DNA from 3 places in the Paenibacillus sp. FSL R10-2778 genome. Region 2 is predicted to be linked to each of the others. Evidence: riboswitches for the same ligand, from Rfam matches in the RefSeq annotation. Region 2 holds a riboswitch; each other region holds the start of a gene.
What was found. Region 2 has a riboswitch for cyclic di-AMP ahead of NST40_RS02690 (hypothetical protein). Riboswitches for the same ligand answer to the same signal wherever they lie in the genome.
Positions count from the first base shown of each region.

Region 1: another riboswitch for cyclic di-AMP. It lies ahead of NST40_RS26040 (TrkH family potassium uptake protein); the one in region 2 lies ahead of NST40_RS02690 (hypothetical protein).
Region 3: another riboswitch for cyclic di-AMP. It lies ahead of NST40_RS26505 (alpha/beta hydrolase); the one in region 2 lies ahead of NST40_RS02690 (hypothetical protein).

Region 1 is NZ_CP151956.1:5,805,109-5,813,202, reverse strand. Features, by position in the region: gene uvrC (excinuclease ABC subunit UvrC) at 1-1,037, shown strand, start outside; gene NST40_RS26045 (CPBP family intramembrane glutamic endopeptidase) at 1,126-2,802, opposite strand; cyclic di-AMP (ydaO/yuaA leader) riboswitch at 3,123-3,298, shown strand; gene NST40_RS26040 (TrkH family potassium uptake protein) at 3,363-4,721, shown strand; gene NST40_RS26035 (TrkA family potassium uptake protein) at 4,735-5,406, shown strand; gene NST40_RS26030 (LysR family transcriptional regulator) at 5,944-6,846, opposite strand; gene NST40_RS26025 (succinate dehydrogenase cytochrome b558 subunit) at 7,249-7,914, shown strand; gene sdhA (succinate dehydrogenase flavoprotein subunit) at 7,960-8,094, shown strand, end outside.
Region 2 is NZ_CP151956.1:599,594-607,687, reverse strand. Features, by position in the region: gene kdpB (potassium-transporting ATPase subunit KdpB) at 1-560, opposite strand, end outside; gene kdpA (potassium-transporting ATPase subunit KdpA) at 577-2,253, opposite strand; gene NST40_RS02690 (hypothetical protein) at 2,470-2,886, opposite strand; cyclic di-AMP (ydaO/yuaA leader) riboswitch at 3,138-3,327, opposite strand; cyclic di-AMP (ydaO/yuaA leader) riboswitch at 3,747-3,911, shown strand; gene NST40_RS02685 (hypothetical protein) at 3,980-4,534, shown strand; gene NST40_RS02680 (hypothetical protein) at 4,549-5,070, shown strand; gene NST40_RS02675 (hypothetical protein) at 5,111-5,563, shown strand; gene NST40_RS02670 (hypothetical protein) at 6,023-6,214, opposite strand; gene NST40_RS02665 (ABC transporter permease) at 6,246-7,526, opposite strand; gene NST40_RS02660 (ATP-binding cassette domain-containing protein) at 7,519-8,094, opposite strand, start outside.
Region 3 is NZ_CP151956.1:5,916,476-5,924,569, forward strand. Features, by position in the region: gene NST40_RS26490 (cysteine desulfurase family protein) at 1-270, opposite strand, end outside; gene mnmH (tRNA 2-selenouridine(34) synthase MnmH) at 306-1,343, opposite strand; gene selD (selenide, water dikinase SelD) at 1,402-2,463, opposite strand; gene NST40_RS26505 (alpha/beta hydrolase) at 2,992-3,801, opposite strand; cyclic di-AMP (ydaO/yuaA leader) riboswitch at 3,907-4,093, opposite strand; partial or broken gene NST40_RS26510 (glyoxalase) at 4,355-4,450, shown strand; gene NST40_RS26515 (hypothetical protein) at 4,528-4,701, opposite strand; gene NST40_RS26520 (Nif3-like dinuclear metal center hexameric protein) at 4,786-5,544, opposite strand; gene NST40_RS26525 (alpha-glucuronidase family glycosyl hydrolase) at 5,605-7,659, opposite strand; gene NST40_RS26530 (endo-1,4-beta-xylanase) at 7,742-8,094, opposite strand, start outside.

The sequences.
Region 1 (8,094 bases), 1.7 Mb from region 2:
TGCCGGATGTGCTCGATGAGGAGTCTCTGGCTAATAAAGAGACTAAACCCGAGATCGCCATAGCTGCTCCAGCAGAAGCGGATTTACAACAGGGTGAAGATACTCCTGAATCGGCTGAAGAGGCTGAGGCACGTGCGACGGCGGCGGAGGAAGCTGCGGCAGCAGGGATCGTGGATGCCGCTGGCGGCGCCTCCATTCTGCAGGAGTGGCTGGGCATTAAGGTGCTTGTGCCACAACGCGGTCTTAAGAAGCAGATGGTTGGCATGGCTTGTCAAAATGCAAGAGTGGCTATCGACGAGAAATTCCGGCTGATTGAACGGGATGAAGAGCGTACCTCTGGAGCAGCGATCAGCTTAGGCGAGAGCTTGGGGCTTGAACGCTTGAGCCGTATTGAGGCGTTCGATAACTCGAACATTCAGGGGACTAATCCGGTCTCAGCGATGGTTGTCTTCATTGATGGCAAGCCTGCACGAAAAGAGTACCGTAAATATAAGGTTCGTACGGTGGTGGGTGCGGATGATTATGGAACGATGCGCGAGGTCATTCGGCGGCGATATGAGCGGGTATTGAAGGAGAATCTTCCGATACCGGATCTTATCGTGGTCGATGGAGGGAAAGGGCAAATCTCCTCTGCTATTGATATTCTGGAGAATGAGCTGGGATTATTCATTCCGGTCTGCGGCCTTGTTAAGGATGATAAGCATAAGACGGCTCAGCTTTTGGTTGGAGATCCGCCAGAGCCTGTCGCGCTAGCCCGGGACAGTCAGGAATTTTACCTTTTGCAGCGGATTCAGGATGAGGTCCATAGGTTCGCGATCACCTTCCACCGTGAACAGCGCGGGAAGTCCATGGTTACCTCCAAGCTGGACTCTATACCTGGTATAGGTGAGAAGCGCCGTAAAGCGCTGCTAAAGCATTTCGGATCGCTTAAGAAAATTAAAGAAGCCTCCGTGGATGATTTCCGTACACTTTCTATTGGAGAAAAGCTGGCAAAACAAATTCTTGATGCGCTCAAGGATGAAGAGCCAACCTCATAGCAATGGTGACAAAAGAAAAAGGGTATCAAAGCAGCGACTAAAACGGCTTTGATGCCCTTTTTTAATTTCATTACGTCTTCACATTAGTTTAAATCAAAGAAGAAGGCTCCACCGGCTTAGGCTTCTGTGGTGGATTAAATCGATAGACGATGTAAGCGACTATGAACGGCATAATAATCGCGAAGATACCCGCGCCTACATTTACGCTCTCCTTCATAAAGATCAGCGTAGCGCCCATCAGGATGCTGTCAAACACGACGTGGCTGAACATGACAGCAATAAACCCGTAACGAAGGAAAATATAGCTGAACAGCAGCCCGATTACAGTCAGCTCAATGGGACGGGAGCTGATGGGATAGATCGGATATAACGTATGGCCAAACGCCCAAACCAGCGTGGTGATCAAGCAAGCGATAAAAGTGTTCCGGAACACCTTTTTCAGCATAGGAATTCCGAAAAAGCGATAAATGGCTTCCTCAGATAAACCAGCGAGCCATGCGACGATAGGCAGAAGCCAAGCATATCTCATGTTATAAGGAGATTGGGTGGCGTCTGTAGTAGACCAATTGTGCAAGGTAAACGATAATATGATGAACATAACCGTCTGCACCCCTAGCAGAACGAAAGCCCAGATGTATCCAGCCCGGATACTGTCCAACACATATTGTCCGTAGCCGGGCTCTTTGGCGCGGGGCCAAGGGTTCATGCCTTCCTCTTTTCGCCATAGGCCATTGCCGCCCACTAAAGAGAAGTAGAGCAAGGAGGACATCAGCAGGCTGTACAAAGCATAAATGATAAACATAATGACAGAGGTAATCTGTGCTTCTAGCCCTTCGCCCGTTGATTCAGGAAGCATATTATAGGTGCTGATCATCATGATTACAAAATAGGCTGAGCTTAGGAATACTCCACGTTTAAAGGAAGTATGCTCTCTTCTAAGAATACTGTAGACGAGTGCCAGAATTCCTAAAATCAGTGTGGGTATACCGTAACCGAATAATGTTAGCTTTTCCGCTAAAGAGGTCTGTCCTTGTACGTAGGAGGTATGCCAAGCCGGTGCAGTGAATCCGGCATTAAAGCTGGATACCTGCTCTCCACTGAAATCAAAATAATAGTGCAATAAGGATTCGCCGACCTGAACAGTACTATCCGTATACACTAGCCCATGGCTTCCTGTATTCGATTCAATTTGTAGCTTGGCAGGATTTACTTCCCATTCCTGAAGCCAAGGACGAGCAAGATTCTCCTTCTGCGCTAGAGTGAGGTCAGCTCCCTTGTCCTCTTTTGCACCAACGGAAGCGATGCCTAACCCCTCTTCGGAGGTAACTTTTGCAGCCTTTGAGAAAGCGACAATCTTACCGGTATACATATTGAGGTCAACGATGATTTGCGGCTCTTGCTCCGCTGAAGGAGTAAGCGTTGCCCGAAAGACATCAAAAGGATATTTTTGATCCAATTTTTTCTTGGTGTAGTCCTCCACAAGCTTCTCGCGAGACATATAGCCATAAAAGGAAGAGTCCGTCTGGTAAAGTACATTCCATTGATCGTTTGGTGCTTCGGTGTAGTTGAGCTTTTGTTCTGCAAATAATATGGCTTGGTCACGGGCTTCTGCCTTGCTAATGACGGTGGTATCTTCACCTGTAGGGCTACTAAGCAGTGAAGGGGAAATCTGAAACATAATAAATAGAATAAGACCGATAATGCCCGAGATGATGAGCCTCTTGGAGAGGGCACGTTGCTGTAAGGGCTGGCCGACGGGATTCATGTAACGCCTCCTTGTTATGTACTGACAATGTTATGTTCCATTATAGTATTAGTGCCTGGTTGGTTACAAAAAACATTATATGTTCTTTTTATGGGTAATAGAGATAGTATAGAATAGTCATGTGAATTTATACCATGAATTTTATCGTGTTCATTTCTGCACGAATGATGAGAATCGGTGTAATTGCAGGGAAAACACGGAAAAGTGATGAGAAAAGGCACTCCTTTTGATGCAGTCTCTTTAAACCGCATTTTTTCATGTGAATGAGCATTAATTGTGTCTTTGTGAATTCACTAAATAACGTATATAATTTGTATGCAATTGTATAGTAGCCGAATTTCTGGTGAAAACGGGGGAACCATAAGAAGTGATGAAAAGTGGAGTGTACACGATAAATGGCACTTTCATCAGGGGTGAATTTCGTTCTGGGAACGAATAGGGCAGCCTGCACAGTCCGAATCCGACAGCTAACCTCGTAGGCTAATTTACTGCAGGAACCAAGTCAGCATTGGTTTTCCAGTGCTTTTTTTGTTGGAATTTTTGATAAGAAGGTGAGCAAAGTGGCTTCACAGTTTCGCAGGATTTCTGAATTTAAGTTTCTGAAGCTCTCGCCGCCGCAGATACTGGTGCTTGGTTTTGCATCGATCATTCTGATAGGGGCCCTGCTGCTTATGCTGCCCATCTCAAGCACAAGCGGGAATTCCGTGGAATTTATTGATGCATTATTTACTTCAACGTCGGCAACCTGTGTTACAGGGCTTGTTGTGCTGGATACCGGAACTTCGTTCACGATTTTTGGGAAAACCGTAATTATGATTCTGATCCAGATCGGCGGCTTAGGTTTTATGACCATGGCCACTCTATTTTCACTGGTGTTAAAGCGTAAAATATCTTTGCGGGACAGGCTAATCCTACAGGAAGCCATGAATCAAGGCTCTATGGAAGGAATTGTGCGACTGATCCGGAGAGTCCTCATATATTCTCTTGTCATAGAAGGCTGTGCCGCTGTGCTGCTGTCTATTCGCTGGGCTTTTGATATGCCGTTGGGAAAAGCGATTTATTATGGCATATTTCATGCGGTGTCTATGTTTAATAATGCGGGGTTCGATATTTTTGGGGATTTTCGCAGTTTAACTGATTATGTATATGATCCGCTTGTGAATATTATTGTGATGTTTCTGATTGTCTCCGGCGGGATTGGTTTTATTGTAATGTCAGATCTGGTGGAGTTTCGGGTAACCCGCAGGCTGTCTCTACATAGTAAAGTTGTCCTGTCCACCAGTACAGGGCTGATTCTGATCGGAGCTTTGGTTATTTTTATATTTGAGTTTACTAACACTCGTACCCTGGGTTCACTGAATTTCGGCGGTAAAATATTATCGGCCTTCTTTCAATCCGTGTCTCCCCGTACGGCTGGCGCGAACACAGTAGATATTGCTGGACTTCGGCAGGCTACACAATTTTTTATAGTGATTCTTATGTTTATTGGTGCTTCTCCGGGCTCAACGGGCGGGGGGATTAAGACAACAACCTTTACGATGATGATTGGTGCTGTAATTGCTATGCTGCGTGGACGGGAAGATGTTGTGTTGTTCCGTTATCGGCTGGCTCAGGAGCGCATCTACAAGGCATTAACGATCACGCTGCTGGCTTTGTTGTTAATCGCCTCTGTGTCGATGATACTCTCCACAACTGAAGACAGTAATTTCTTGGCAATCTTGTTTGAGACGACCTCCGCCTTTGCTACGGTAGGACTGACTATGGGGCTAACTCCGGAACTGTCAGCGATCGGTAAGATTCTACTCTGTCTGACGATGTTTGCAGGTCGGCTAGGTCCACTAACCTTAGCGTATGCACTCGGTCCCAAACAGGGTAAACCACTGTATAAGTATCCGGAAGGTAAAATAATTATTGGATAGGAGTTAATTAGAAATGAAAGCACAGCAATTTGTAGTAATCGGCTTAGGTCGCTTCGGTTCAAGCCTGGCGCTTGAGCTGATGGAAATGGGCTACGAGGTGCTCGGCATTGACCACCATGAAGAACGCGTGGAGGAAATGAGCGATCAGCTGACGCATACGGTAGTAGCAGATGCTACAGATGAGGGAATTATGCGCTCGCTTGGTGTACGGAACTTTGATTGTGGGATTGTTGCGATTGGTGACAATATGGAGAGAAGCATTCTGGCGGCCATTTTGTTGAAGGAGATTGGAGTCAAGCAAGTGGTGGCTAAGGCAATCTCTATCCTTCATGGCCGCGCACTGTCGCGGCTGGGGGTTGATCGGGTTATTTTTCCGGAGCGGGATATGGGGATTCGTGTGGCACATCAGCTGGTGACGCCCAATTTGCTGGATTATATTGAACTGTCCAAGGATTATAAAATTGTCGAGCTGACCGTACCGTCCTGCATGAACGGCAGAAGCTTGTCTGATTTAAATACAAGAGCTAAATATGGCTGCAGTATTGTTGCCCTAAATAGGGAAAGCGGAATAATCGTCGCTCCAACTGCCCATGATTATTTAAGTGAAGGCGATGTTATGGTACTCATTGGTCCTAATGAAAGTATTGACCGTTTTGAGAGTGAAGTTGTGAACCAAGAATCATAGGAAAAGAAGCTGACTCAAAAGTAGTGAATTCTACTTGGGGGCAGCTTCTTTTTTATGGAGTAAAGAGTAGGAAACGTATTGGATTTTAATATGCCATATGACTATGGACCATGCGTAGTGTTCTATAATGTTGGTTTGGTCGGTGCGCGACTTGCTAGGTGTGGTTATCGTACGGCTTGCAATTAGATGATTTGTGGTATCTGTGACGGTGAAATATGTGTGGCGTAAAGCGATATGTGTTCTTTGTTTGTGCGATGTACAGAGTGGGTTTTAAACTAGTTGGGGAAAAACTCCCTGAAAATAGCCGCTATTCGCTCTAAATGAACGACATTAGGGAATTCCTCCCTAATAAACAGAGGGATTCCTTTATTAGTTACTGAATCGGCCGAAAATTAGGGAAGTTTTCCCTAATTTTAAGTCTGCTGAACAGAAATCTCTGAACTTCAGGGAGAAATTCCCTAATTACGCTATAAGTGCTTCACTTATTGCCTCATTTGGAGATCACTAGGTGCGCCCCCTGATTCATTTGGTCCGGCTTTACTGCTCACGTTCTGTCAGAAACATCTCTTCGGTAACTTGCACCAGACTGCGAGCCGCCGTGCTCATGCTTCCATCGTCACGGTAGATCAGGCAGGTGGTCCGTTGAGTCTGTTCCAGCTCCTTGATATGTAAGGACACCAGCCCGCCGCCGTTCAGCAGCTCTGGACGCAGATAAGACTTTGGCAGCAACGCAGCCGCTTTGACAGTCGGAAGCAGCCGTACGATGGCTTCGAAGGAGTCAATCTCCATGCGCACATCGGGATCAATCCCGCAGCGCTGGAATAGATCGTCCGTCAGACGCCGGTACCAGGTCCCCTTTGAGAAGAGAATCATAGGCAGCCGGGATAGATTATCCATGGTTAGCTTGGAAGATAAATTTAAAGGATGCTGCTCTGAGACGACTAGTCGCAGTTGATCCTCAAATAGAGAAATGCAGCGCAACCCGGGTTCTTGAATAGAGGAAGCGATCAGACCTACATCTGATTTTCCCTCACTAACTGAGGATACGATCTCATGCGTTCGGCCTGTGATCAGCTTCAGCTCTGCGGTCGGATATTTGTCCATATAAGCGTTTACCAGCGGCGGAAGCGTGGTCTGCAGGGAGGTAAGACTAGCCCCCAAGGTGACAAGCCTTGGCTCCCCCTCTTTGAATTTGGAAAGAGCCTCCAGAAACTTCGAACGCTGCTGCCGTTGTTCAAGCGCATAGGAATAAGTGAGACGCCCAACCTCGGTTAACTCCAGTCGTTTGCCATAACGATTAAACAGTGCGACCCCCAGACGTTCCTCGAGTTTAGAAATTTTGCGAGACAAGGCGGGCTGGGATAGATTGAGCTGGCGTGAGGCCCGGTTTAAGCTGGAATGTTCCACAACTGCTGCAAAAACATCTAAATCGTCAAACATAATTGAGTTCCTCTCCTAATGCGATGTACGATCAGTAGTGATGAAATTCATAGCCGTAAGAGTAACTGTTCTTATTACATAAGGAAAATCAGGTTATGTCGGAAAATGTTGTTTTGCTAAATGAGAATTATTATCATATAAAATCTATTCTTATGCGTTTATTGTATAACGTTTAATAATTAGATTGCAATTCCCTTATAAGCGAAAAAAGAGTAACATGAAAAGTGACACAAGATATTCACATTTTGTGAAAAATAAAACTAAGTCCGGTAAACTCTAGGATAACGGTAAATTAAGGAATTATGTCATTGGATTGTCAACGTTATCCTGTGTCAAATGTAGTTCCGGCGGTGAATACCCATTAATGAAAACGCTGTTTTAATCGGAAAGGGGTTACTTTGTATGAAAGGATTTTATTCCAGAAAGATTCATTCCTTGCTAGGCGTTATCCCACTTGGAGCCTTCTTCATTGAGCACATGATGACGAATTTTGCGGCTGTAGAGGGTGGCGCTTCCGGTTTCACTGACAGCGTGTTATGGCTGAACAGCCTGCCGCTCGTCTTCTTCCTGGAATTGTTCGGTATATGGCTTCCTCTGCTGTACCATGGGGTATACGGACTTTATATTGCGTATCAATCCAAGCCGAACTTGAACCGTTTCAACATTGAAAGAAACTGGCGTTATACCCTGCAACGGATTACAGGTATTGTTACCTTCATCTTTATCGTCTGGCACTTGTTCCAAACACGGGTTCAGGTGGCGGTGGGTAATGTGGAGCACGAAGAATTAGGCGGTCTGATGCATGATATCGTGACTCAGCCACTTCTGCTGACACTGTATATTATCGGTATCGTTGCTGCATGCTTCCACTTCTCGAACGGTCTCTGGTCTTTCTTGATCAGCTGGGGAATTACCGTAGGTCCACGTGCACAGCGGGTATCTTCTTACCTCTGTCTTGGCATATTTGTATTAGTAACTTTCATGTTCCTGATTTCGCTGGTTACTTTCCGTGACAGTGAATTTCAAACCGCAGCAACCATTGCCCAGTCCATAAAGACCTTCATTTAATTTAAGAATCCTTTCTGATATTTTCGATAAAAGGAGTGAACTATCATGGCAACATCCGATATCATTATCGTGGGCGGCGGCCTGGCCGGCCTGATGGCTACCATCAAGGCAGCGGAAGCCGGTGCGCATGTCCATTTATTCTCATTAGTTCCTGTAAAAAGATCACACTCCGTATGTGCG
Region 2 (8,094 bases):
TTGACTTTAATCTCATCACTGACTACCCGGGTGCCGCCTGTGACTGAGCCAAAATCTCCGCCGGCTTCCTTAATAACAGGTGCAGATTCACCTGTTATTGCAGATTCATCTACGGAGGCCAGCCCTTCAATTACTTCACCATCGCCAGGGATAAGTTCTCCCTGACTGACGATGACAATATCTCCTTTACGAAGCTCGGAAGAAGAAACGGTCTTCACAGACCCTCCAACGAGTTTGTTAGCTGTGATATCCTGTTTCGTTTTCTTGAGTGAATCCGCCTGGGCTTTCCCGCGGCCTTCAGCCAGCGCTTCAGCGAAGTTGGCAAACAGCACTGTGAATAGCAGAATGAACAACACTGTGATATTGAAGCCTACCGATTTCTCTGCATTAAAATATCCGGGGGCCAGTACCATAAGCAATACAATAATCGTACCGATTTCGACTACGAACATGACCGGATTTTTGATTAACGTCACCGGGTTAAGCTTAATAAAGCTATCCTTTATAGCGCTTAGGAGTATGGGTCCCGTCAGCAGCTTTTTTCTTTTTACAGTACTCATCTTGTTCTCCCTCTTCCTACCGTAAGGTCAAATATTCTGCAATCGGGCCGAGCACAATGACCGGCAGAAACGTCAGCGCACCGATAATTACTACTGTACCAATCAGAATTCCGGTGAACAGACCATTGTCTGTGCGGAATGTGCCAATCGTCTCAGGAACTGGCTTCTTCTGGATCAGTGAGCCTGCAACTGCCAGCATCGCGATTATAGAGACATAACGGCCAAGCAGCATTACGATCCCGGTTGTAACATTCCAAAAGGTGGTGTTGTCCGCAAGCCCTTCAAATCCTGAACCATTGTTCGCGGCAGAAGAGACATATTCATATAACACTTGGCTAAGTCCATGGAATCCGGGATTCGTGATGGAACCGTTGCCCAAGTCCGTTAAGAACGCACCTGCTGTTGGTACAAGGATAATGAACGGATGCACAAGGATAGCAATCGCAATTAGCTTCATCTCCTTGGCTTCTATCTTTCGCCCGAGAAACTCTGGTGTTCTGCCAACCATTAGTCCACATAAGAAGACACCCATGATGGCATACATCAGCATATTGATTAGTCCGACACCTTTTCCCCCGAAGACATTGTTGAGCATCATTAGGGCCAGAGGGGTAATGCCACCCAGCGGTGTCAGCGTATCATGCATATTGTTAACACTACCTGTCGTAGCTGCCGTTGTTACCGAAGTGAACAACGAAGATTGCGGGATACCAAAACGTACCTCTTTACCTTCCATGCTACCTTGCGAAGACTCGATCCCCAGCGCATTGATAGCTGGATTGCCTTTGGTTTCCGCATAATAATTCAATCCCAGCAGTAGTACGAACAAGGTCATCATTGCTGTGAAAATCACCCAGCCCTGACGTTTGTTCTTAGCGAACAATCCGTACATATATGGCAGAGAGGCTGGCAGCATCCACATAGAGAGAATCTCCAGCACGTTCGTAAGTGGATTAGGGTTCTCGAAAGGATGCGCTGAATTGGCTCCGAAGAAGCCGCCACCATTCGTACCTAAGTGTTTAATTGATTCCAAAGAAGCGACTGGACCGATAGCGATTTGTTGTGTCTGCCCTTCGAGTGTAGTGACCTCAAGCGATGGCTTGAGCGTTTGTGGCACATGCAATCCTACCAGCACCAATGAAACTAGCAGAGCTAATGGAATGAATACACGAATATGTGCTTTTACGAAGTCCTCGAAAAAGTTCCCGACTGATTTCTGTCCTGTAATCCCTCTGACAAAAGCAACCGCAACAGAAAATCCGCTCGCTGCAGACGTGAACATCATCATCGTGATGACTGCCATTTGTGAAAAATACGATAGTCCCGTCTCCCCGCTATAATGCTGCAGGTTCGTATTGGTCATAAAGCTGATCACCGTATTGAATGAAAGCGTCTGTTCCATATCGGCAATTCCATTCGGGTTCAGCGGCAATCCCCGCTGTAATCTCAGAAAAATATAACTGAAAGCAACCAGTACGATATTAGTTAAAACAAAGCTGAGTGCATACTTCTTCCAGGACATTCCGTCCCGTTTTTTCAGGCCGATCAGCTTATAAATACCTTTCTCTGTGCCTGCAAACCAGCGATCCGTACGATTCGGTTCGTTAGAAAATACATGATATAAATACGTTCCCATCGGCTTGACCAGCAAGATGAGAATTACAATTACGACGACTATTTGCAAAATGCCCATGAATGCCCCTCCTTAAAATTTCTCAGGATGAATCAACGCGTAAACCAGATATAAAAACAACAGTAGGGTAACAGCGATTACTAGAATCACAGCTTATCCCTCCCCGTATCCTCAACTACACCTGCGCACCAGCGCATAAAGCCATAAAATAACCCGTAAATTACAGCTAACGAAGCCACCATATACAGATCCATCATATCTTCCGCACTCCTTCCATTATCCTTGATGAGGTGATCTATCGATTAGAAAATCAGCATCACCACTATGGGAATAGATTACATAGCTCGCACCAAGTCTTTTATAGACCAATCTAGGATTTATTGAACTTGTAATCACAAAAATCGGCTGTGTCGTCCAGGTACGGCACATCTGAATATAGCGGCAGCAAAGCGGAAAGCTGCTCTCAAACAGATATACCCTGCCTACCGGGAACGATGGGCGAAACCAAGTGCTCTGATGGCGGGTATCCACTAGAATAACCTGCTCAATCCCGAGCTCCTCAAGTAAAGCTTTCTCAGCCACATTGTTGGTTAATCCCGCCATCTTAATACCCCTGAACTTCAGAAGTTTAATGAAATGTTCTCCCGCCTTTGTAGGCGCACATACAAGCACATATTCATTCTGATCCGTCATCTTTTTTTCTCCTCCTGCTCATTTACAACAAGGAGGCAACGAAAATCTCCGAAAGGATGTTGACCTATCGTCATTTTCGGGCACAACCTAAAGCTCGGTTGTGTCACGTCATTAGACGCTGCCTTACAAATACCGCTAATGATGAATTTAGCGACCTCTTAGGGGAGGCCTCCATAAATGCTTTGCTTCTAAGAGCACAGCAAAAAGCCACAAAGGATCTCCTCTGTGGCTCGCTAGCGGTCACATTGCACTCATCCTCTCTCCATACGCTTACGAGGTTAGCTGTCGGATTCGGGCGGTGAGAGTCGCCCTACCTGTATAGATGCGAGCTCACTCACACCCTCTACAGGATTCACCCCATAATCTGCTTCCGACTCTCACATCGGCTGCCGATTGTTGGTTCCCCCGCTTTCCTTACCGGAAATTAAGCGGATCAAATATTCGATTGTCGTTGAAACAGGAGTAATCATACTCTTATGCACGAAGACTTGTAAAACCTGAATGATGCCAAAATAATGCAAATTAAAAACTATTTTCCCATTAGATAGCGCTTACTTGATATCTAATCTCTCTATATCTCTTGTTTACTCGAGTTTGGAGCGTTTAATCGCTATCTATAACCCATGTGATTTTATTCACCTTTTTAGAGCGAAAATACTGCAAATTCCCATTATAGGTAGAAACGCAAGAAGCTGAGGCTGAGCGAGAAAGAGGCGCGATAACACGCCATAAATACCTATTTACCTCGTTTTTCAGTCGTAGTCGGCAGGATATGGTTAAAATTGCTCTAAAAGAACATTTTCCGTTTTTTACAGAAAATCTTGAAAAGAGTATGATTCGGGTTGAATCTAATTCATGAAAAACAATCAACGCTGAGTTCCTGCATTCGCAGGGAACGGGGGAACCATCAGGCCACCTGGCCTACTTGGGGTGAATCCAAAGGAGACTGCATAAGTCTCAATAGGTAGGGCGACTCTCACCGTCCGAATCCGACAGCTAACCTCGTAAGCGTAAAGAGAGAGACCCTTGATCCGCCACGCTTTGGCCCAGGTATATCTGCCTGTAATCCAAAACCGCAGCAGAGGTCCTCCTCTTGCTGCGGTTTTTGCGTTACCTGAGCTTATTAGGTGATAGCACGCTGGATGGGGTGAATGTTTTGAAGCACTATTATTTAGGGATACATCAAGGGCTGCTTGAGCCGATAAGTCTAAATTACGTTTGTTTCGGGGCCTTGTGGTTCGAAGAACATAATCACAGGTACATTGTAGGCTATGCATTTGGCCAGAACCAGATCCAAGCCCTTCGCCAGTTCAGCACACCTTCTTCTTGTAAAGACTGTTTAGACTCTAAGATTGTATATGAGATATATAAAAAAATTCGAGAACAACAGCAGCAGCAGGATTGGTCATCGCACCAAAAGCTCCCGTGGTTTACAGCCTTCAAGGAGCCTTGGAAAGATGTAAGCGCCGGTTGGTATGTCTTGAGATCCCGCAGCACCTTTCCCTTACATCTATCTGTTATACGAAAAGAGAAGTTCCGACTATGGCTAGAGCATACCGCAGTCTGTGAGAATAAAATGGAAATGCTCGCTTGTGTAGAAAGGGCTAGTGTCACTCATCATGTAGACTTAAAGCTTTTGGAAATCTAAGGAGGAACCCTACTATGGACCAGCGCAGACTATCCCGCATTGAAGTATTTGTATTGGATGAACCCGAGCCTATTCACTATGGAATGGAAGGGGCTGAAGGCTGCCGTTATGGTATTCTGAAGCTCACCTGTAAGGGAGGCTGCAGTTGGGGGGCTTGTCTGATCTCTGCCAACACCAAAAATTTCGATCTCATTAAATGGAGTTCTTTTTTACGGGCCATCTGTCATTGCCGTCTTGAAGAAGCGCTGGATAAGGTCCGCCGCGAAGGTTCAGATTGGGAGCAGGTTAAGCTTGAGCTAGTTCAGGGTGCTTTGCAGGATTTAAAGGCCAAGCTCCAGGGTAAATCCTTGGCAGGGCATATTCAGCAAGGGCGTCTGTACAGTGTTGCAGCAGGGGGGAGCAATTCCAGAAGTGAACGGCTCTACTACAAGCCTTCAAAAGCTTTATCCACTGCCTCCCAGCAGAAACACAGTTGCCCGGAACCAGACACCGCCGATCTTATCAATAAATCCATCTCTTACTTTTCTATATTATAGATTCAAGCAAATCTCTCAATCTGAAAGGATCGTGTTCACCATGCCTGACCCCTTACCTCCCGAGTCCACCTACAGTACTAAATTTGCAGAGTGTGTTCAAAAGTATACTAATGAAGTCTACGTACTTAGTTCCATGTTGTTAGAACAATCTAATGAGGCAGACAAGATTACTATCCGCACCTTCACAGAGCTTCATAAAATATATCGTCAGGATGATTTTGATCCTCAGTTATTCTCTATCCACGCTTACCGCACTTGTATTCACCAGTGTGCTGATTCTTTTGCCCGGCGCTCCCTTCTATCGGCTAAGGCATTACCTTGGGAGGAACAGCTTGTGAAGGTCATGTGGTACGGCCTAAAGCTGCCTCTTTCTCAAATAAGCATTATTCTGCAAAAAAGTGTTCCCGCACTGAAAACACAGCTTAGAGCTCTACGGGAGCAGATGACCACCCAAACGGATATACTAACGAGCGCAAATCTTTCTATAATTTAGTCACTGACAAGAATTCAGACAATCTTTAAGCGCATGAAGCATCTAACGGACTCAGGAGCCTTTAATTGAAGCTTTTCCACAAATATAGCCGGCGTTCGGACTCCAGTAGAAATCCCGAGCAGTGAACGTCTCGGATCGTCTTAAAGCAAGCCCTAATCATCTTCCACCAAGGCTTACGGACCAAGATGACGTTATTTGCACGTTTATCGCCTTTTGAGCATAGTATCGGACTCCAGTGCAACTATTTGGTTAAAAGAGCTACTGATTCACCCTTTTTCATGCCAATAGCGACTATAGTGTCCGATATCTTGCCAAATCTCGATGATTGCTGCATTTAAGTGCTGCTGGGTCCGTTAGCTATATCAGCTCGTATACAAAGAGATTGCCAACTCAAAAACGGGGATATCCCAGCAACCATAAACGGCTGTTAGGATACCCCCGAAAACTCAGTGCTTACTATTACGCTTTACTCTTACGCGCCTTACCGTACATCCACAATCCCGCCAACATCCCCACTATAGCAACACCAGTCAATAGACCTTGAACAAAATCCATAAAAGTGGAGCCATCCGGAAGCATTCTACTAACCGTAGCCAGCGATACCGAACTCATTAAAAGCATAATGGTATATTGTTCGCTTGTAGACATCATTAGCACTCCTTAAAAGTTATATGAGGTCATCTTAGATCTTGTAAGCTTTCATTGCTTTTCTAATTTCTTTAATACTTGGGCGTTTGCCGTACATCAGTACGCCGGTACGATAGATCTTGGCTGCCAGCCATCCGAAGATGAAGGTAGTCACAAGCAGGATCAGCAGCGATACAATGACTTGCCAGATCGCCACCTCGCCGACACCAATTCGGAGCAGCATCGTCAATGGTGAGGTGAAGGGCACATAACTCGCTATCTTAACCACTAGAGTATCTGCATTGGAGATACTGAACAGTGGAACATAGAACGCTACGAAGCCTAACATCATGATTGGCATTACCGCCTGACCGAGATCCTCCGTACGGCTGACAATCGAACCTACAGCCGCATACATCAAGGCATAGAGGAAGTAACCTAATACGTACAAGACAAATCCATAGAGCAGCAAGTTAATATTGAGCTGGCCTAAATCGAGATCAAAATCAGCCAATACAGTCGCATTATGCGGGAGCGTCAAATTGACGACGATCGCTGCGACAAAGATCCCAATTTGCAATATTCCTACTAGGAAAACACCGATAACTTTACCGAACATTTGCGCTAAAGGTGAGGCACTTGTAATCAGAATCTCCATAATCCGCGAGCTTTTCTCAGAAGTTATCTCTGCGGCAATCATGTTGCCTGTCATCATAATGGACATAAAGAACAACATAAGCATGGCATATACGATAATGTAGTTAATGGCTGGAGTGTCCTCCTGAGAGCTTTCACTGCCACCGCCTGCGTTAAGCTGTTGTGTAGTAATCTGCACAGGCGTTGACATTGCAGCAATCTGTTCAGAGGTCAGCTTGTCGCCAACGATGAATTGTGTGTTTGCTTGCTGAAGTGCATTTTGGAGATAAACTTGCACATCTCCGTTTAGTTCCCCATCATTACTATGATAAGTAACGGGTGGAAGCCCTTCACCAGTAGGTTCCGCAAAAGTAACATAACCTTCTACGGTCTCTTCATCTAATGCTTTCTTTAACTCGGCATCCTCCGCAGAAGCATATTGTACTATCTTAGCCTGTGGCATGCCCTCTGGCGCAGTATAAGCCTTCAACAATTCTGCAACCTGATTTCCCTCTTCAGCAATCACAGCAATTTGAGTAACTTCACTTTTGGCCGAATCACCCTTAAACTGATCGATGATATAGGGAAGATTCATCCCTATGCTGAGCAATAATACTAGAATCAAAGTAGTAATCATAAATGATTTCGTTCTAACTTTATTTTTAAAGGTAAAGCCGATAATTGTCCCCATCTTATTCATTAGATTCACCCACCGCTCTGATAAAGATTTGGTTTAACGTAGGTTCCTTGATTTCAAAATGCTCCACTTCACCCTGTGCTATCGCCTGCTGTAAAATACGCTGTGCTGCACCGATCTCACTGATCGATAACAGATACCCACGCTCCAGCTGTTTAACTGCTGTAACACCTGCGATGGACTCCAAACCTTTTACCTCATTAGCTGTACGCAGCAATACTTCTTCCCGCGGGTAGCCATTCTTGATCGTGCGGATATCCCCTTGAACGACCGTATTGGATCGATCGAGAATCGTAATGTTACGGCATAGCTCTTCCACATGCTCCATCCGGTGCGTAGAGAAGAGGATACTTGTTCCCGAATCACGTAATTCTTTGACCGTATCTTTCAGCAGCTCCACGTTTACTGGGTCCAGCCCGCTGAAAGCTTCATCTAGAATCAGAATCTGCGGCTTATGAACGACAGCGGCGATAAAGCCCATTTTTTGCTGATTTCCTTTGGAAAGCTCTTCTATTTTTTTATTGTAATAATCCGGAACCTCGAATCGATCCAGCCAATAGCGCAAGCTCTT
Region 3 (8,094 bases), 1.6 Mb from region 2:
GTGATTACCTTTATGGCGATACGTTTGGGCTACTCCTTTAATGACAGTATTATTAGACTCACTACCCCCACTGGTAAAAAGCACCTCACCCGGCGCACAATTCAGGAAATCAGCCACCTGTGTTCTTGCCTGCTCTATTCCGAGTTTAGCTTCCCGCCCCAAAGAATGACTGCTTGAGGGATTCCCAAAATGACCGTAAAGATAAGGGATCATAACCTCTGCTACTTCCTTATCTACTGGTGTTGTAGCGTTGTAATCTAAATAGATCATATTAAGTAAAGCCCCCTTTAACCATAACGCGAAACTTATACTTCTTGATGTTTTAAAAAAGAACGCACAGCAGTCTCAGCTTCATCCAGATTATTCACTTTAAAAGTAACTCTCTCAATGCCTTCATACTGAGTGGACGTATAATCGTATCTAGGATCATAGTAATATTCTAGCAGCAGCGCCACAGCTTCGCCGAACAAATCCGCCTGCAAGCATCGTTCGATTTCTGCTGCAACAGGGATATGAATTCGGGATTTAATACTCCGAAATGCAGAAATACACTGCTCCTTGTACTCTTCTGGCCGGTAATCCTCAAGGATTTGCTGCACTCTGGCTTGCAAAGGCATCTCAATCCAGATCTGTGTTCCGCTCTCTTTTTGCTCGGCCATAAATGGGGGCATTACTACCTTACCAATCTTTTTGCTCTCCGCTTCAAATAGTACATAAGGAGAATCCCCGATCTTAATTAACTCCTCTAAAAGAAGACTATCGAACGTTTTTTGATTGTTCGCACGAAGGCCAATCTCACCAAAAATAGAACCACGATGACCTGCCATCCCTTCCAAATCCAGAACGGGGTAGCCTTGCGCTTTCAGGCGGTGTAACAGATTGGTTTTACCTGTGCCTGTATTTCCGTGAATCACATAAGACTTCGCCTTACATTCATAGGACTCCAATTCGTCGAGCACCCATTTACGATAAGCCTTATAGCCGCCTATCAGCCGGTAAGCATGAATATCCATTAAAGAGAGTACGGTCGCAGTTGTACGGCTGCGCATACCTCCCCTCCAGCAGAATACTGCTTTGTCTCCTTGAATCGCTGCAAATTCTTTGACAAAAGAAGGCAGTTTTGCCGCAGCAATCTCCAAACCACGTTCTTTCGCGGCCTGCACACTTGTCTGTTTATACAACGTCCCTACTTCAGCCCGTTCCTGATCATCAAAAAAGGGAATATTCAAACTATCCGGCAGCGTTGCATCTTTATATTCAGAAGGAGATCTAACATCAATAATGGTGATCTGCTTCTTGTTTTTTAACACTCTAAGTTCTTCCAGTGTAATGTCCTGAAACAATATGCTCTCTCCTCTGGTGGCTAACCTTCATAATTTGCTCTAAGCTGATATACAACAGTTATTCCACAGCAGCTATAACCGTAATCTGACCCGGATGCTCTTCCGTTACCTCTCCGATCAATGCCGCTTCTACCCCTGCATCTACTAACTCTTTTAGCAAATCTTCGCTTTGTTCGGGGGCCACAGAGATCAGCAATCCGCCAGAAGTCACAGCGTCACATAGAATATAGCGGCTTAGTTGGTCCATCTCTTCCGGATAAAGAATGCTGCCTTCCAGATGGGCAAAGTTATTCTTAGTGCCTCCTGGAACAAATCCCTGTTCCGCAAGCTCTCTTACTCTTGGCAGCATCGGTACATCGTCTTGACGAATGATCAGGCCCGTGCCGCTCCCTTTAGCCATTTCCGAGGCATGTCCCAGTAGCCCAAATCCGGTAACATCTGTACAAGCATGTACATCATAAGGCTCCATGATTTCAGCCGCTTTTTTATTCAAAGTAGACATTACTGTCGTAAGGCGTGTGGTTTCTTCAGGAGATAGCTGATCCTTTTTAATGGAAGTTGTTAAGATCCCCACACCGATAGGCTTCGTTAGAATCAGCTTGTCTCCCACCTTGGCGCCCGCATTCGTTCTTACTTTGTCAGGATGCACAAGGCCCGTAACGGCCAATCCGAATTTGGGCTCTTTATCGTCGATGGAATGTCCGCCCACAAGAGTAGCTCCTGCTTCCTGTACTTTATCCGCTGCACCGCGCAAAATGTCACCAAGAACGCTTTTATCTAAAACAGAAATAGGAAAAGCCACAATATTAAGCACCGTAAGCGGCTTTCCACCCATCGCATATATATCGCTTAATGCATTGGCTGCTGCAATTTGACCAAATGAATAGGGATCATCCACGATCGGCGTGAAAAAATCAACAGTTTGCACTAACGCTAATTCATCACTTAAACGATACACCCCTGCATCATCACTAGTATCAAGACCTACTAGTAGGTCCGGGTTAGGAACAGTTGGTGGCAGACTGCGAATAACCTGCATGAGATCGGCGGGACCGATTTTGCAGCCGCAGCCCCCTTTTGAAGATAATGAAGTCAGTTTTATAGTTTCAGCTTGAGACATCATGACTCAGCTCCTTTAGTATGAATTATCTTAATCTTACACGAGTAGATCGCATTGTACAAAAAGCAAGAGTAGCAGATGTGCTGCTTGTTACGCCTTCCTCTATACACTTACTATCACTACTTAGGTCTACCGTTCTTTCCCACGTCGGGTGAGCTATATTTGATGCTGTGGTAGGGTGGGACATTAAGTGGCGTTCTAGGTACAATATGCTTGTAAATGTTCAACATCCATCGGTTAGTAAAATAACCAAAGGCTGGCTCATTCGTAGATTTTACTACTGATAAGCCAGCCTTTAGTTGGATGTCCATTATATTAGGGAAATCCTTGAAATCCTTCCTAAAAACATCCTATTATTAGGGAGGATTTCCCTAATCCACTTTCTAGGAGCCATAATCTCCTTCATTTTAGGGAGAATTCCCCTAAATTTCAACCCAAAAGGACGTCCAATAGCCAGCTCGTGCTCCCTGGCTATTGGACGTCTTTTTTCTCACTTAAACGCTTCGCTTGTGAAGGTCTCCCAATAGATCAGCTAATCTGCTGACTGCCCTGCTGCTTCTCTAAGAAACGTTGAAGAATCGCATTGAATTGCTCCGGTTGGCACAGATTACTTGGATCTAATGCGTTCGGAATAATCGCCAACTGCGCCTGCGGCAGCTGAGACACCATTTCCTTCATACAATTCACTCCAAATTCATTAAAGTCCCCTACAATACACAAAGCGGGACGTTTAAAAGCCTTTAAACATCTGGTGTAATCAACATGGCTCGTAGCCAGCCTTTGCCGATATAGCTCCCGGGGGCGTTTGTCCAGCAGTCCTCTTCTAATCTCATTGTAGGCCAGACTCCAGCGCTCTCGGTACATCATCCGAATCGAAGGCAACACCAGCTCGCTTGGGAGATAATACATTAGTAAACTGCAATATGCTGCCATAGTTTGTATTTTCCCTACTATTGTTGATCCGTGAGTCCTACAAAAGCTATCCGCGACCACAATTGCTTTTACACGCTCAGGATATTGTTTGGCAATATGCTGAACGACTAAGCCACCATAGGCGATTCCTACAAAAACTGCTTCACGGATACCTAGGTCATTCAACAGCATAATCAGATCCAGACATTGCGTCTCAATAATCTCATGTGGGGCCTCCAGCAGTTTACCAGACTTGCCATTCCCCCGTAAATCGCACAAAATCACTTTATATTTATCGGAAAAATACTCCAGCTGTGGTTTGAACATACTGTGTGTTAATCCATGTCCATGGATAAACACAACCGGAGTGCCAGTTCCATTGATTTCATAATAGAGCGAAGTTCCGTTCAGTTTAGCGATAGGCAAAGGTAACACCTCTTTCATAATAAATTCTACGACTATATCTGCTTAAAAACGCAGCAAAAAACCACAGAGGGATTCTCTGTGGCTATTCATCACTAAACACGCCATTCATCCTCTCTCCATACGCTTACGAGGTTAGCTGTCGGATTCGGGCAGTGAGAGTTGCCCTACCTGCAGGGATGCATATTATGCACCCGGAACAGGATTCACCCCATAACCAGTGCCGACTCTCACATCGGCTGCCAGTTGTTGGTTCCCCCGCTTTCCAGAAACGGAAATTAAGCGGATTGCTTATGTAATTGTAAATTTAAGATAATTCTCAGTTCTGAGATGAATCATACTCTTGTAAGGTTTTCTTGTAAAGGAGGGCTCTGGTCAAAATAATGTTGAAAGCAATGCTTTTCATTTCATATTAAGCATACTCTTCATTTTCTCTTTCTTTTGCTCTTGTTTACTCGTTTTCTTTAGAAAAACAGCTCTGAAGCAAGCGAAAAAGGGGGTGATTCACCAGTACTTTCCTATTTAATAAGAAACGACAATCTTCAATACCAATATTGGGCCAGTTTCTGTACCTTGGGGTGTTCGTCGTTTCTATGTCCCCGATCCGTTTGGCAAGCTTGTTAATATTATTTCACATGAACAGCACGAATGATTTCATAAAAAAGAAAAAAGCTAAGCAGAATCAGAGATCTCCCCCTGTCCACTTAGCTTCCTTTTACAATACTATGGCTACAAAAGATCGGCGTTTTTCAATGCATGCTCCCAGCTTGGAAAAAAGAACAGCGCACTTCTCATAAGCTCTGGGTCGCTTTGCTTTACTTGTTTTTTACTGATTGAGCTTCCGTCGCTTTGCAGCTTTTTGATCCGACTTAATACTTCATCAGCCTCCAAAGGAATTTCCATTGAAACACTCCTTTCTCAGTGACCTGTTTCCCTTCATTTTCTCCATAATATGTTTATTTATTCCGTACTCTTAATTTCCCCAGATTAAACCATCTGATAGATGGGTTGTTCAGCAATGAACCGGGTAGGAAGCATGGGATATTTGTCTGCTAAGATTTCAGCTAAATATTTCATCCCCGGCGCTTCACTCTCCGCATGACCTAACATGATGAGCGCTTTAGATTTTCCTTGGTGCCCTGCATCCCGCACATATTCCGGAGTCTCCCACTCTGGTCCCTCTCCAGCGATAATTAAATCAAGATTGTGATCATTAAAAAGCGGAATAGCCATCATCCCGCCTCCTCTGTAACCTACTAATATCCCTACACGTTTGCAGGACAGAGACAGGTCACCAGCAGCGCGTACATAAGAGATGCCTAGCTTACTTTTAATATACTGAGCAGCTTCCATTACAGTCATAGCAGGAATAGTGAGAATCGTAGCAGCCGCTTGCTGCTCTTCCACATAGTCTGACCAATCCAGCTCTCGCAGCAAACCCATCATAATCCCATCCGGCTCTTGCCGATGCCAATAATCATGATAACGAAAAATAGCTATTGGGGAATGTTCGATCAGACTTTTTTTCGCATGATAAACCGGATCACCTTCTAACCACTCGTTCGCCGCATGATGGCTATAAAATACACCTTCATGCGTGATCAGCAAATTGGCTCCTAACGCTATTGCTTGCTCCACAATATTTTGTGTGGCAGAAAAGGCCGTAATAATCCCTGTGACTTCAGTTTCCGGTTCCCCTGGGTTCAGAATATCCACAGTCCCTTCTACCTGTTCCACAGTTCCCATTAAATCTTTCAAAATCGCTCTAATCGTGAGGCTCACTATCATCATCCCTCGGTTCAAAATCTAATAAATCTTTCTGCCTTTAAGATCCTCAATTCCGCTCTTGCGGTAAAAATACGTATTGATCCGATCTCTCCATTCCTGCGCATGCTCTGCTTGCTCTTCAAGACGTTGCTTCACTTGCACATACAATCCACTATCCATGCTGCCTTCAAGTGATTCCCATGTTGCTAGAAGCTGTGCAGCCTGCTCTGCCCCCTCGAAATGAGTATCGTAGATATGTTGTATAACCGTTTGTCCCGATTGCAGAACATGCGTGTATGGAACATGATGGAAGAACAGCAGCAGCTCTTCTGGACAAGACGCTAGATTCTCATAATTTGATGCATTAAGACCTATATACTGTCCGCTATACCCCGTTCCCGATTTGACTGAACGATCCACACCAATGCCCTTATGATCCGCATAATGGTACGTTCCCCACTTGGCGTATTCATATCCATCCACATTCGGCCCATAATGATGATCCGGATTAACCATCCAGCCCACACCTAATGGAGCTGTGTAAGATTCGTAAATCCTCCATGAGTCCATTAACATCCCGCGAATAGCAGCCACTAGACCTTCATCAGTGCCAAAGGTAAGGCGAATCCATTCCTCAGCTATTTCTTTTGCCGTCAGCTCCGGATTCCAAATTAATCTCCCATATCCATACAGATTGGCTTGAGCTAACCCATGCCCCGTCCAGTTCATGTCATCCCCAACATTAGTTACAGCAGCCACACCATTATATTTATTTCCCCACACCGATCCGTCCACAATATGTTTCACAAGTGTAGTTTGCCCTTTGGCATAAGTATTGAAATCAAGGACTTCTTTCCACTGTGGAACGAGATAACAGAGATGCCGCTGCTGCCCTGTATATTCTTGAGCAATCTGAAACTCCATCAGATGATTGGTATGTTCCAGTGCGCCAAACAGCGGAGATACCGGTTCTCTGACTTGAAAATCCATCGGTCCATTCTTGATTTGCAGCACTACATTATCATTAAATCGGCCATCCAATGGTTTGAAATGATCATACGCTGCTCTGGCCCGATCTGTCTTACGGTCACGCCAATCCTGCTTGCAGTTATATACGAAACAACGCCAAATCACGATTCCGCCAAACGGCTCCAGTGCTTCTCCCAGCATATTAGCGCCATCGGCATGGTCACGCCCGTAAGTGAATGGCCCTGGTCGATTTTCTGAATCTGCTTTGACCACAAACCCGCCAAAATCAGGGATCACTCGATAAACCTCACCCGCCTTATCTTTCCACCATTGCCGCACCGCTGGGTCCAGTGGATCAGCTGTCTCCAATGCTCCGATCTGTATCGGGCTGGCGAAGTTAGCACTGAGGAATAGCTTAATTCCGTATACGCGGAATATTCCTGCAATTAACGCGATATCAGGCAAATATTGCTCCGTTATAAATAGAGATTCAAGCTCATGAACATTCACATTGTTAATCGAAATCGCGTTGATCCCCACAGAGGACATCAATCTGGCATAATCACGCAGCCGCTTTGTATCGTTAAGAAATTGATTGGACTCGTAAAAAAAGGACCGTCCAGCATAGCCACGTTCAATACTGCCATCAAAATTATCCCAGTGATTAATCATTCGCAGGCCGTTCACCGGATTCATAGACAAATTCAGAGCGTCTATCTCGCTTTCTGTTCCTATCAGCCGTAACAGATGGAATACGCCATACAATATTCCAACAGGCGTTGAAGCACCGACAGCGATACATTGCTCAGTAGCATTTGTACGTATAAGGAAACCTTCAGGACCCAGTGAATCGGTTCGTTCTCCTGCGAATACTCTACTAATTAATGGATTCCCCCCTTGGAAGGTTCCTATAACGATACACGGTCCTTCAGGTTTCGCTGTGAGCAGTGGCGCTTTGCCCAGCATAGAGGTCATCCCCTGTATGAATTCCGCGGCTGCCGCCTGAATCGTCTCGTTGTCCTCCGTTACTACCAACTCAACACACCAATCTATATATTGATTGTATAGAGATCCTGATTTCAGCTGACCATAATTGAGCCAAGCCTCATAAGCGGTATTTGTCATGTTTATTCCTCCCGTATAAATAACCCGCCCTGGATTGAAAAGGACGGGTTCATGATTCGCAAGCTTGAGCAGGTTACCCGCTCTATGATTTGGTGACAGCGTTAAGCAATTGGTGATACGCTGGCTTAGGATTATGCTGCTCATCGAATAGAAATGGCCAATTTTTCCGTCCCCGAACAGGGAAGCCGTCCAGCCATGTATAGTCATCCGCTGCTCCCCAGAAAGTGACTGAGCTAATCACGTCGCGGTATTCTTTCAACAGAGCAAACATCGCTTCATAGCGCTCTGCCTGTAGCTCGAGCAGTTCGGCAGGTGCAACCTTTAAATCCATTCGTTTGTCATCGAAACGGAACATGGACACATCCAGCTCTGTCAATTGGAGCTGAAGCCCTAAAGATGCATACTTCTCAATAGCAGCACGTATTTCATCTAAGT